2 regions of the Microbacterium sp. W4I20 genome follow, and region 1 is predicted to be linked to the other one. Evidence: predicted binding sites of a transcription regulator. Region 1 holds the regulator's gene; the other holds the start of a gene.
The links. Region 1 encodes HspR, which represses chaperone genes until heat shock. Its sites were predicted from a motif close to AAGTTGAGTCNNNNNGACTCAACTT; they were not measured.
Positions count from the first base shown of each region.

Region 2: QFZ21_RS15150 (ATP-dependent Clp protease ATP-binding subunit) is a predicted target of HspR. The motif match lies at 3,015-3,039, and genes of this name have one in related genera.

Region 1 covers NZ_JAUSYB010000001.1:2,996,294-3,002,944, forward strand. Annotated here, with positions in the region: gene dnaK (molecular chaperone DnaK) at 1-49, shown strand, start outside; gene QFZ21_RS14600 (nucleotide exchange factor GrpE) at 52-729, shown strand; gene QFZ21_RS14605 (DnaJ C-terminal domain-containing protein) at 737-1,720, shown strand; gene QFZ21_RS14610 (heat shock protein transcriptional repressor HspR) at 1,766-2,194, shown strand; gene QFZ21_RS14615 (Gfo/Idh/MocA family protein) at 2,400-3,443, shown strand; gene QFZ21_RS14620 (Gfo/Idh/MocA family protein) at 3,440-4,483, shown strand; gene QFZ21_RS14625 (hypothetical protein) at 4,517-6,409, opposite strand; gene QFZ21_RS14630 (alpha-mannosidase) at 6,406-6,651, opposite strand, start outside.
Region 2 covers NZ_JAUSYB010000001.1:3,115,784-3,122,434, reverse strand. Annotated here, with positions in the region: gene QFZ21_RS15155 (8-oxoguanine deaminase) at 1-658, opposite strand, end outside; gene QFZ21_RS15150 (ATP-dependent Clp protease ATP-binding subunit) at 839-2,989, opposite strand; gene allB (allantoinase AllB) at 3,133-4,524, opposite strand; gene QFZ21_RS15140 (aspartate/glutamate racemase family protein) at 4,604-5,329, opposite strand; partial or broken gene QFZ21_RS15135 (NCS1 family nucleobase:cation symporter-1) at 5,344-6,651, opposite strand, start outside.

The DNA.
Region 1 (6,651 bases):
GGACGTCATCGACGCCGAGGTCGTCGACGACGAGGAAGACAAGAAGTAATCATGACGGACAAGAACTTCGACAACGGTTCGGTTCCTGAGCCTGACGAAGGACGCAGCGAGGGGTCGGATGCTCAGGCATCCGGCCCCGCGCCGCAGAACCCCGACTCCACCGAGGCTGCCGCGGCCGAAGGCTCTGACGAGACCCCGGTCGACGGCGCGCCCGATTCGGTTCCTGAGCCTGACGAAGGGCTCACGGTCGACGACATCCTCGGCGCGACGCAGACCGGCGAGGCCGCGGCGGAAGACGCCGTGCTCGCCGACCTCGAGTCCACCCTGCTGAACGACCTCAAGCGTCTGCAGGCCGAGTACGCCAACTACCGCCGCCGCACCGAAGAGCAGCGTCAGCTCGAGGCCGACCGGGCGAAGGGCGAGGCCGCCAAGGGTCTCATCCCCGTGCTCGACGACCTCGACCGCGCCGCCCAGCACGGCGACCTCGTCGAGGGCACTCCCTTCGCCGTGATCGCCGAGAAGGTGCGCGTCGCGGTCGAGCGTCTCGGCGTCGTCTCGTACGGCGAGAAGGGCGAGGTGTTCGACCCGCAGCGCCACGAGGCGATCTTCCAGCAGCCCACTCCGGGCACCACCGAGACCACGGTGCTCGAAGTCGTCGAGGTGGGCTACCGCCTCGGTGACATCGAGCTGCGTCCCGCGAAGGTCGTCGTCGCCGTCCCTGCCGAGTAGGTGATCGATGGCCAGCCAGGATTGGTTCGAGAAGGACTTCTACAAGACCCTCGGGGTCGCGAAAGACGTCAGCGACGCCGACCTCAAGAAGACGTATCGCAAACTGGCGCGCAAGTATCACCCCGATTCCAATCAGGGTGATGCCGCGGCGGAGGCGAAGTTCAAAGAGGTCAGCGAGGCGTACTCGGTGCTGTCCGACTCCGAGCAGCGCAAGGAGTACGACGAGATCCGCGCGATGGGCTCGGGTGCACGCTTCACGGCGCCGGGCTCGAGCTCGGGCGGCTTCGAAGACGTCTTCAGCCGGTTCGGGCAGCAGGGCCGTGGGCAGACCGCCGATTTCGAGGACATCTTCGCGATGTTCAACCAGGGTCAGGGCGGCACCTTCGGGTCCGGCCGCTTCGGTCAGACCTCGGGTGGCTTCCGCGGCCCGGGCGGCCCGCAGCGCGGCGCCGACGTCACCGCGCGCACCACGCTCGACTTCATCACGGCCGTGCAGGGGGAGACGATCTCCCTCCAGGGCGATGACGGCAAGCCGTTCAAGGTGAAGATCCCGGCAGGTGTGGCCGACGGACAGAAGATCCGGCTGCGCGGTCGTGGTCGCCCCTCGCCCGATGGCGGGGAGCGCGGAGACATCGTGGTGCAGATCGCGGTGCGTCCGCATCCGGTCTTCACGCGCGACGGACTCAACCTCCGCGTCATCGTGCCGGTCACCTTCACCGAGGCGACCCTCGGTGCGACGATCGAGGTTCCGACGCTCGGCGGAGACGTGGTCAAGCTGCGCGTCGCACCGGGCACCCCGTCCGGCCGCGTGCTGCGCGTCAAGGGCCGCGGAGTCGCGACCTCGAAGGGCACCGGCGACCTGCTCGCCGAGCTCCAGGTCGCGGTGCCGACGCACCTCGACGACGCCGCACGTGAGGCGCTCGAGAAGTTCCAGGCGCTCGAGCCCGACGAGAACCCGCGGGCCGAGCTGATGGCGAAAGCGCGGCGCTGAACATGAGCCCGATCATCGCGGACACCGGAGTGGAGGTGAGCGTCCATGACTGACCAGGGCATGGATGCCGACACCCCGGTGTTCGCGATCGCCGTCGCCGCCGAGCTCGCGGGCATGCACCCGCAGACTCTGCGGCAATACGACCGGATCGGTCTCGTCGTCCCCGGCCGCACCTCCGGCGGGTCACGACGCTATTCGACCCGCAACATCGAACAGCTCCGTGAGGTCGCGGAGCTCTCCTCTCAGGGTGTGAGCCTTCCCGCGATCGCCCGACTCCTCGACCTCGAAGACGAGAACCGCGTGCTGCAGAGCAGGATCGCCCAGCTCGAGGGCGCACTGCGCGCCGAGCGGGAGAGCCGCCCCGGCGTGCGCGTCTTCGCCGCCGGATCCACAGGCGTCGTCCCGATGCCTTCCGGCCGCCGTCTCCGCCGCTCCACCGAGATCATGCTCTGGAACCCGCGCCGCGAAAGCTAGTGCTCTTCCACACCTTCCGGTCGCAATTGATGCCGCTCGGACGTCTCCGAGGCAGCACGAAGTGCGACCGGAGTGCAGCCGCGCTCTCGACAGAACGGGGGGATGCACTGCTCGGGGAGCAGCTGGTAACGTTGCCACATCCACCCCCCTCACCGGTTTCTTCCGCGTGCGCGCGGACGGAACGACGACACGAAGGAGTGCACTGTTGGCTGACAACACCGCCGGCGAAAACAGCGAAGCGGCAGGCCGAAACGCGGCAAGCAACGACGCGAGCGGCCGAGAAGCGATCGGAGTCGGCGTCGTCGGATTCTGGCACGTCCACGCAGACGACTACGCCCGCGAGACCACAGAGCACAGCGGCACCCGCCTGGTCGCCGCCTGGGACCCGGATGCCGAGCGTGGCTCCGAAGGTGCTGAGCGCCTCGGCGTCGACCTCGCCGACAGCCTCGACGAGCTCCTCGCTCGGCCCGACGTCGACGCGATCACCGTGACGACCGCGACCAACGAGCACACGGACGTCATCGGGCGCGCCATCGCCGCGGGCACGCACGTCTTCACCGAGAAGCTGCTCGCACCGACGTTCGCGGAGGCCGAGGCGCTCGTCGCCGCCGCGCGGGAGAAGGGCGTCGCGCTCGTCGTCTCCCTGCCCCGCTTGTCGGAGCCGCTCATCACCACGGTCGCGCAGCTCATCGACGACGGCGCGCTCGGTGACGTGACCTATGCCCGCGTGCGGATGGCCCACGACGGCTGGATCGGCGGCTGGCTGCCCGAGCGCTTCGCCGACCCGGTCGCCGCCATCGGCGGAGCATTCGCCGATCTCGGCTGCCACCCGGCCTACCTCGTGCAGCGGTTCCTCGGCGCCTTCCCCGACGAGGTCACCGCCTCCTACGGACACGTCACCGGTCGAGCCGTCGAAGACAACGCGGTCGTCGTCGCCCGCTACCCCGGCGGGGCGCTCGGCGTCGCCGAGGCCAGCTTCGTCACGACCCCCGGCGCGTTCGCACTGGAGATCCGCGGCACCGAGGCTTCGCTCCTGTTCGGATTCGGTCAGGAGACGCTCACGGCCAAAGGAGGCCGCTTCGGCGACACCTGGGTTCCCGTGGAACTCGGCGCCGGCGCCCCGACCCCGTACGCACTGTGGATCGACGCGATCCGTGGCGAAGCCGACACTACCGACAACCTCCAGGCCGCCGTGGACCTCACCCGGTTCGTGGTCGCCGCCAACGACGCAGCGAAGGGACACGCATGACCACCTCGACAGACCACGCTTCCACGGGCAGGATCCGGATCGGACTGATCGGCGCCGGCGGCATCGCCGGAGCCCACGTCGCCGGATATCTCCGCAACCCCGACACAGTGACGTTCGCGGCGATCGCCGATCCGGTCGCGGAGAGCGCCGAGAAGCGCCGCGGTGACGACGCCGATGTGCGCATCTACAGCGACTACCGCGACATGATCGCCGCCGGCGGCCTGGATGCCGTCGACATCTGCCTCCCGCATCACCTGCACGCCGAGGCGGTCATCGCCGCGGCGGATGCCGGCCTGCACGTGCTCTGCGAGAAGCCGCTGTGTCTGACCGCCGACGAGGCCGAGGCCATCGCCGCCGCAGTCGAGCGCAACGGCGTCACGGTCATGTGCGCGCACAACCAGCTCTTCCTCCCCGCGGTCGCCGCGGCGAAGGAGCTCGTCGACAGCGGGGCGCTCGGACGCGTGTACGAGGTGCGCACGACCGACAGCTTCTACAACGACTTCACCCCGGAGAGCATGGGCTGGCGTGCCCACGCGGCGACCGCGGGCGGCGGCGAGCTCATCGACACCGGCTATCACCCGCTCTACCTGCTGCAGCATCTGGCCGGTGGCACCCCCGTCGATGTCACGGCGATGCTCTCGCGGCACCGCCTCGACTTCATGGAGGGGGAGGATTCCGCGCAGGTCCTCGTCCGCTACGACAACGGCGTGGTCGGCCACGTCACCACCAGCTGGGCCTACCAGCCCGCGGTCGGCACCGAGAAGTTCTCGCTCGTGGGAGAAAAGGGCTCGCTGTCGTCCGACGGCACCACCCTCGTGTCGCGCGTGCGCGGAGAGGACCCGGTCACCGTCGAGTTCGAGCCGGTGCACGAGTTCGCGGCCGAGATCGCGCACTTCGCCGAGTCCCTGTTGCACGGCACGCGTCCCATCCAGACGCACGTCGAAGGCATCGACGTGCTCGGTGTGATCCTCGCCGCCTACGAGTCGGCGGCGAGCAGGACGATCGTGCCCGTGCAGAACGCGGCGCGCGTCAACGCCTGATTCGCCGCCGCCGCCGACCGTCCGCCGCCGGGCTCATTCCGCGAGTCCGGCGGCGATCGCATCCTCGCAGCCGAGCAGCAGCACCCCGGCGCTCCACGCGTGCGACAGCGTGAGAAGCATCCCCTTCGGCTGGAAGCACTCGGTCTGGTAGTACCGCTCGGTGACCATGCCCCGGTAGGCGTTGAAGTCGCCGTCGAACCGGGCGATGAACTGCCGGAAGCAGGCCAGCGACTCGAGCGCGCGCTCCCGGTAGTGCTCGTCGCCCGTGGCCGCCGTCAGCGCCAGCATCTCCTGCGTCATGATCAGCCCGTAGGCGTGCAGGTGCTGGTTCGACGGCGAGGCCTGATCGGCGCCGCGGGTGCCGAAGTCGTAGATGCCGAGCATCGACGTCGCCGGGAAGTCGACGTCGTAGGTGTACCGGAACGACAGCGCGAAGTCGGCAGCGCGTCGGGCGAGGTCGAGCCAGCGGGCGTCCTCGGTCGCGCGGTGCAGCGCGATGTAGGCCATGACCGCGACGTAGCCGTCTTCGCTCGTGCCGGCGAGGTCGACGTCCTCCGGAGCGCCGTGCAGGTTCTCGTCGAGCACCAGCCGCGCGTACCAGTCGCCCGCGCGGACGGCGGCGGGAAGGTAGCGCTCGTCCCAGGATGTCGCCTCGGCCAGGGCGCCGACCCAGGCGAGTCCGGCGGATCCGTCCCAGACCAAGACCTCGCCCGTCTCGGCGTGATGGATGCTGCCGAGATTGCCGTCCGTCCGCTGGCGCGCGACCACGGCGTCGAGGTTCGAGACCGCGGCGGCGCGCCAGTCGTCGCGACCCGTCAGCGCGACGGCTCGCACGAGGAACTGCGTCGCTTCACCGAGCGTGCGGCCGTGCAGCCCGCGGCGGTGCTCGGTCCAGCTCTGCGTCCAGCCGCTGTCCCGGTACCAGACCCCCCAGAACGTGCCGCTCGGCGACAGTTCGGCCGTGCAGAAGTCGATCACCCGTTCCGCAGCATCCTGCAGTGCGGCGTCGCCGGTACGGTGAGCGTGCCGCAGCATCGCATACGCCCACGGGATGCCGGACACCCAGCCCACGTGCATCGCCTGCCGGTCGACGGACTTCCCGTCGCGACCGGACACCTCGCGGTCGAAGCCGACGGTCTCGAGCAGCACGCCCGGGTCGGGGTCGTAGTGCCAGCGGTGCAGCCCCTCGGCGCTCAGCGCCGCCGCCGTCGGGATGTCGACCCACGGACGGAGAGGAGCGGATGCTGCGCCTTCGGCATGCAGCTCGCGCAGCACGCGCGCGTAGTCGTGCCGGTCTTCCGTGAGCTCGTGGACGCGCAGGTCGATCTCGACGACGCTCCCGGGCTCGAACGCGTGGCGCAGGACCTCGGCCGGCCGCGGCTCGGCGTCACCGTAATAGGTCACGGGGTACTCGCGCGCCGGGAAGGTCGCGCTCAGCACCGCCGCACCGTCGCGCAGCGCGAAGCCGAGCCCGGTGAGACCGAGAGCGGTGACCGGGGGAGCGGACAGGGCGACGCCCGGTCGACCGCGATCCGGCCAGACGAAGACCGCGGGCGTCGCGGCCCGATCGGAGCGGAAGTGCCACTCGCTGCTGATGAAGGGGTCGCTGATGAAGGGATCGCTGATGAAGGGGTCGCTGATGAAGGGGTCGCTGATGAAGGGGTCGGTCCCGGGAGCGGGATGCGCTTCGAACCGCGGGTACGGCCGGTCGTTCCCCGCGGGGCGGTTGTCGCCGTAGAACAGTCCCGGGATGAGCCACCACGGCGCCGCGGCATCCGGCACCGGGAGCGAGATGCGCACGGCGGCGGCGACCGGCTCGGTGCCGTCGTAACTCACCGACACCCGTCGGCGGTCGCCGTCGCCGCTGATGCCGATCGTGAACAGCGACGCGTCGGCATCCAGCACTTCGGCGATCAGCGCGCTCACGCGGGCGGTTCTCCCAGCGGCCACTCCAGCAGGTCGACCTCCACGATGTCGGCATCCGCATCCAGGGGCACGCGGAACGTGCGCAGCTGATGCGGGCGGAACTCGCCCTCGATCGTGCGACCAGCGAAGGGAATCTCGAGGTGTGCGCTCGCCGCGCGACCGGTCGTCTCGACCGCGCGGACGATGATGTCGGCACCTGCACCGGCGTCGGGCACGTCTTCGCTGCCTTTGATCGCGGTGAT
Region 2 (6,651 bases), 120 kb from region 1:
GCATGACGCCGGTCGTGACCGAGAACGGCGAGCACGGCGCGAGCCCGATCTGCACGAAGGCGCCGTCGCCGCGCTCGTGATACGCCCCGATGAGCCGCTCGCTGTCGGCGAGGATCGTGTCGGCATCCTGCACCGTCGACTGAGGGGGAAGACCGCCGTCCTCCTCGCCGAGCGACATCGAGCCGCGGGTCAGCGTCGCCCGCATCCCGAGCTTCTTCACGACGTCGACCTGCACGTCGATGCCGTCTTCGAGCCCGTTCGGGAAGAGGTAGTGGTGGTCGGCCGCGGTGGTGCAGCCCGAGAGCAGCAGCTCGGCGAGCGCCGCGGTCGTCGCCAGCTCGAGATCGCGCGGCGTGAGCCCGGCCCATACCCCGTACAGTCCCTTGAGCCACGGGAACAGCTCGGCGCTGACGACGGGCCGCCAGGCACGGGTGAGCGTCTGGTAGAAGTGGTGGTGCGTGTTGATGAGACCCGGGATCACGACGTGACGCGAGGCGTCGAGCACCTCGTCGACGGGAGCCGAGGGCGTCCCGCCCGCGGGGATGACCTCGCGGACGCGGGAGCCTTCGACGACGATCCCGCCCGAGTCGTCGGCATCCGTGCCGGTGAAGATGCCGAGCGGGTTCTTGATCCACACGCTGCCGGTCTGCTGAGACATGAGGAGACTCCATCCGTATGAGTGGAGTCGAGCGGCCGACCCCACAGGGGGTCAGCTCAGTTTTTCCCTGTCTGCTGATCCAGGTGCTCCTCCGTCGGAACTCTCCAGATGTATCACGGGCGCGAGAGCCCGGTCAAGGATTTTTCCGAATCTCGGAGGTGGAATTCCGTAGTGTGGAAGTTATACGGTGAGCGCGAGTCCCGTCCCATCGGCCGCGACATCGACCCGCACGGTGTCACCGTCGTGCACGTTGCCTGACAGCAGCGCCGTCGCCAGCTTGTTCTGCACCTCCGACTGGATGAGCCGGCGCAGCGGTCGCGCACCGAACATCGGGTCGTAGCCGCGCTCGGCCAGCCAGGATCGCGCGTCGGGCGTGACGGCGAGCGTGAGCCGGCGATCGTGCAGCCGCTTCTGCAGCTGATCGACCGAGAGCTCGACGATCTGCGCAAGGTCGTCTTCGGTGAGCGACTGGAACATCACGATGTCGTCGAGGCGGTTCAGGAACTCGGGCCGGAACGCCTGTCGTACCAGCGCCATGACCTGCTCGCGCTTCTCGTCGGGCGAGAGGATCGGGTCGATCAGCACCGGCGAGCCGAGGTTCGAGGTGAGGATCAGGATCACGTTCGTGAAGTCGACCGTGCGGCCCTGGCCGTCGGTGAGCCGCCCGTCGTCGAGCACCTGCAGCAGCACGTCGAACACCTCGGGGTGTGCCTTCTCGACCTCGTCGAGCAGGATCACGCTGTACGGGCGTCGGCGCACGGCCTCGGTGAGCTGACCGCCCTGCTCGTAGCCGATGTATCCGGGAGGGGCGCCGACGAGCCGCGAGACGGAGTGCTTCTCGCCGTACTCCGACATGTCGATGCGCACCATCGCGTGCTCGTCGTCGAAGAGGAACTCCGCGAGAGCCTTCGCCAGCTCGGTCTTGCCGACACCGGTCGGGCCGAGGAACAGGAACGAGCCGGTCGGACGACCGGGGTCGCTGATACCCGCGCGCGAGCGGCGCACGGCATCCGACACCGCCTTCACGGCATCCTTCTGCCCGATCAGGCGCTTGCCGAGTTCGTTCTCGAGGTGCAGCAGCTTCTCGCTCTCGCCCTGCAGCAGTCGGCCGACGGGGATGCCGGTCCAGGCGGCGATCACGCCGGCGATGTCTTCGTCGGTGACCTGCTCATTGACCATCCGTCCCTCGGACGAGACGGCGGCCTCGGCCTGCTCGGCTTCGGCGATGTCGCGCTCGAGGCGCTTGATGGTCTCGTACTCGAGCTTGGAGGCACGGGTGTAGTCGGCTTCGCGCATCGCGAGGTCGCGCTGGGTGATGGCGTCGTCGAGCTGCTTCTTCAGGTCGCCGACGCGGTTGAGGCCCTGTCGCTCGCGCGCCCAGCGCTCCTCCAGTTCGGCGAGCTCCTTCTCGAGCCCGCCGAGCTGTTCGCGGAGCGTACCGAGGCGCTCCTTCGACGCGGCATCCTTCTCCTTCTTCAGCGCCAGCTCTTCGAGCTTCATCCGGTCGACCTGGCGCTTGAGCTGGTCGATCTCGACGGGCGAGGAGTCGATCTCCATCTTGAGCCGTGACATCGCCTCGTCGATGAGGTCGATCGCCTTGTCGGGCAGCTGGCGGGAGGGGAGGTAGCGGTTCGAGAGCGCAGCCGCCGCGACGAGGGCGCTGTCGGCGATCGTGACCCCGTGGTGGGCCTCGTACCGGCCCTTGAGGCCGCGGAGGATCGCGATGGTGTCTTCGACCGTGGGCTCGCCGACGTACACCTGCTGGAAGCGCCGCTCCAGCGCGGCATCCTTCTCGATGAACTCCCGGTACTCGTTGAGTGTGGTGGCGCCGATCAGACGCAGCTCGCCCCGGGCCAGCATCGGCTTGAGCATGTTGGAGGCCGCCACGGAACCCTCGCCCCCGCCCGCGCCCATCAGCACATGCAACTCGTCGATGAACGTGATGACCTGGCCGTCGGACTCGGTGATCTCCTTGAGCACCTGCTTCAGACGCTCTTCGAACTGCCCGCGGTACATGGCTCCGGCGACCAGCGCCGAGATGTCGAGCGTGATCAGCTCCTTGTCCTTCAGCGACTCCGCGACGTCGCCCGCGACGATGCGCTGGGCCAGACCCTCGACGACGGCGGTCTTGCCGACGCCGGGCTCGCCGATCAGCACCGGGTTGTTCTTGGTGCGACGGGTGAGCACCTGGCTGACACGGCGGATCTCGCTGTCGCGTCCGATCACCGGGTCGAGCTTTCCCTGTCGAGCGCGGTCGGTCAGGTTGATGCCGAACTGCTCGAGGGCGGACTGCTGATCTTGGTTCTGAGAGCCGGTCTGCGGGTTGCTCATGTGTCCCTCCTGGGGAGACTCCTTAAAGTTGAGTGGGCTTGACTCAACTTTAGCAAACACCGCCGACAAAGGCGAGGGCGGGCCCGAGCATGATGCTCGAACCCGCCCTGTAGAGCGACGCTGTGCAGGAAGGATGCTGCCGATCAGTCGGTCATGCCGCGGCGCAGCAGGCGTCCGCGCGGGGTCTCGAAGTCGATGACCTCGCCGTGCAGCCAGGTCTTGCGCACCACACCGGCCAACGGCTTGCCGTGGTACGGGGTGAGCTGGTTCTTGTGGTGCAGCTTCGTGACGTCGACCACGTACGCGTCGTCGGCGGCGAACACCGAGAAGTCCGCGTCGTAGCCGGGTGCGATGCGCCCCTTGCCGGTGAGCCCAGCGAAGTTCGCGGGCCGCTCGCTCATCCACGACACCACGGTCTCGAGCGAGAGTCCACGCTGTCGCGCCTCGGTCCAGATCAGCGACAGCCCGAGCTGCAGCGAGGCGACGCCGCCCCAGGCGACCGCGAAGTCGCCGTTGTCGAGATCCTTCAGGTCGAGCGTCGAGGGCGAGTGGTCCGACACGATGAAGTCGATCGTGCCGTCCTCCAGCCCCTCCCACAGCAGCTCGCGGTTGCCGGCCTCGCGGATCGGCGGGCAGCACTTGAACTGGGTGGCCCCGAGCGGGATCTCCTCGGCGGTGAGGGTGAGGTAGTGCGGGCACGTCTCGACCGTCAGCTTGAGCCCGTCCTGCTTGGCGCTGCGGATCATCGCGAGGGCGTCCGACGACGACAGGTGCAGGATGTGCGCGCGCCCGCCGGTCCAGCGCGTGCGCTCGATCACCTCGGCGATGGCGAGGTTCTCGGCACCGCGGGGGCGCGAGGCCAGGAACTTGCCGTAGTCGTCGCCCTCGGGTGAGGGCGCACGGTCGATGGCACGGGAATCCTCGGCGTGCACGATCATCACGGAGTCGAACGATGCGAGCTCGCGCATGTCCTTCTCCATCTCGTCGGCGTCGAGCGGAGGGAACTCGTCGACGCCGGAGTGCAGCAGGAAGCACTTGAAACCGAAGACGCCGGCGTCGTGCAGCGCGCGCAGCTCACCGGTGTTTCCCGGCACCGCCCCGCCCCAGAAGCCGACGTCGATGTGCACCTGGTCGCGGGCGACGTCGCGCTTGATGTTCAGCGCCTCGACGTCGATGGTCGGCGGGATGCTGTTCAGCGGCATGTCGACGATCGTCGTCACGCCACCGGCGGCTGCGGCCTTGGTCGCCGACGCGAAGCCCTCCCACTCGGTGCGGCCCGGCTCGTTGACGTGCACGTGGGTGTCGACGAGCCCGGGGATGAGCGTCTCGTCGTCGGCGAGCTCGATGATCTCGTCGCCGTCGAGGTTGTTGCCCAGCGGCTGCATCGCGACGATGACACCGCCCCGCACGCCGACCTCACGGGCGCTGATGCCCGCCGACGTCAGCACACGCTGCCCTCGGATCACGAGGTCGTAGTGCTCGCCGGTCGGGTCCAGCGACGATCCGGCATCCTGCTTGTCCTGCTCCTGCGACATGTCGCCTCACCCATCTGCCGGCGTCGCGCCGACGTTCACTGCTGTCTTCGATTCTCTGCCCTGATCCGCTCGCGCGCACTCAGCGTGCGGCGAACGGGAACCCCGTGATCCGCTTCGGGCGCGGCGGGGCGTAGGTGCGCACCTTCGAGGTCTGGAGTCCGAGGCGCACCAGGCCCTCGGCGACGGCGACCGCCGCCTGCACGCCGTCGACCACGGGCACGCCGCACAGCTCGACCACGCGGTCCTTCAACTCGGCCATGCCCCCGCAACCGAGCACGATGACCTCGGCCCTGTCGTGCTCCACGGCGCGCTTCGCCTCGGCGGCGATGGCCTCGATGGCCCGCTCGGGGTCGGATTCCAGCTCGAGCACCCCGAGTCCCGACGACCGCACCGAGGCGCAGCGGTCATGGAGACCGGCCAGGATCAGCCGGTCCTCGATGAGCGGCACCGTGCGGTCGAGCGTCGTGACCACCGAGTACGAGCGTCCGAGATACATCGCCGTGGATGCCGCGGCCTCGGTGATGTCGACGATCGGCACCGTGAGCAGCTCCTGCAGACCCTCCCGGCCGTGCTCGCCGTATCCGGCCTGGATGACGGCGTCGTATTCGCCCTCGTACCGCATCACCTTGTCCATGACGGCGATCGCGGCGAGATAGCTCTCGAAGTTGCCCTCGCAAGAGTCGGCGCCGAAGTCGGGCGTGAGACCGATGATCTCGGTGCCGTCGGAGGCCACCGCACGGGCCGCCTCGGCGATGCCGTCGGTCATCGTCTGCGTGGTGTTCACGTTCGCGACGAGGATGCGCATGATCGATCCTCCGCTCAGTGGGTCGGGACGACGGCGATGTCGCCGGCCGGGACGTCGTGGAACGCGCGGCGACGGTCGGCGAGCGCGGCGTAGACGAGCGCGCCGAGTCCCGCGGCGAGGAACCAGGAGAACTGGCTCACGACCTGGAACAGCGGCACGAAGGTGAGCAGCAGCGCGATCGCGCCCGAGATGATGAGCGAGATGATCGCCCGGGGGTTGAATCCGCTGCGGTAGTAGTACTCGCCCGTGACATGCTCGGAGTAGAGGTCGGGGATGTTGATCCGCTGCTTCCGGAGCAGCCAGTAGTCGACCATGATGATGCCGAACAGCGGGCCGAGCAGTGCGCCGAGGCCGTTCAGGAAGATGCCGATGACGACCGGGGAGTTGTAGAGGTTCCACGGCAGGATGACGAGTCCGATCACTGCCGAGAGCAGCGCGGCCCTCCGGAAGTTCAGCCGCTTCGGGAAGAGGTTCGTCAGCGCGTAGGTCGGCGCCACGAAGTTCGCCATCAGGTTGACCGCGATCGTGAGGATGATCAGGGCGAGGGATGCCAGCACCAGGAGCAGGGTGTTCGGGATGGCGGCGACGACGTCGGCGGGCGGAGGTGATGGCCGCGCCGTTGATCGTGAAGGAGCCGCCGGCGAGCACCACCACGATGCAGCCGAAGAACAGCATGTTGATCGGGATACCCCAGAAGTTGCCCTTGACGATCGCCTTCTTCGACTGGGCTCCGCGGGTGAAGTCGCAGAAGTTCAGGACGAACGTGCCGTAGATCGCGACCCACGCGGAGGCCCCGCCGAGCATCTGGAGCCAGAGCGCACCGCCGCTGAGCGGCTCGTCGTTCGACCAGGAGATCTGGAAGTCGGCCTGCACCAGCACCCACACGGCGAGGCCGACGAAGGTGGCGAGGATGACGGGACCGGCGAAGGCCTCGTACTTGCGGATCATCTCCATGCCGTAGCTGACGATGATCGACTGCACGACCCACAGGATGAGGAAGGTGATCCAGCCGAGCGCCGACAGCCCGAGGAAGGCGCCGTCCTGCAGAGCAGTGGCACCCGGGATGAGGGCGATCACGACGACCTGCAGCACCTGCGAGGCGAGGTAGGTCTGGATGCCGAACCAGGCGATCGCGACGCCACCACGGAGGAGAGCGGGGATCTGGGCACCGTGGATGCCGAAGCTGATGCGGCTCATCACCGGGAAGGGCACGCCGGTCTTCTCGCCCATGAACCCGGAGAGGGTGAGCAGGAGGAACAGGAAGAGGGCGCCGAAGGCGAGGGAGCCGAGGATCGCCCCGCCGCTCATGCCGAGCGAGAACA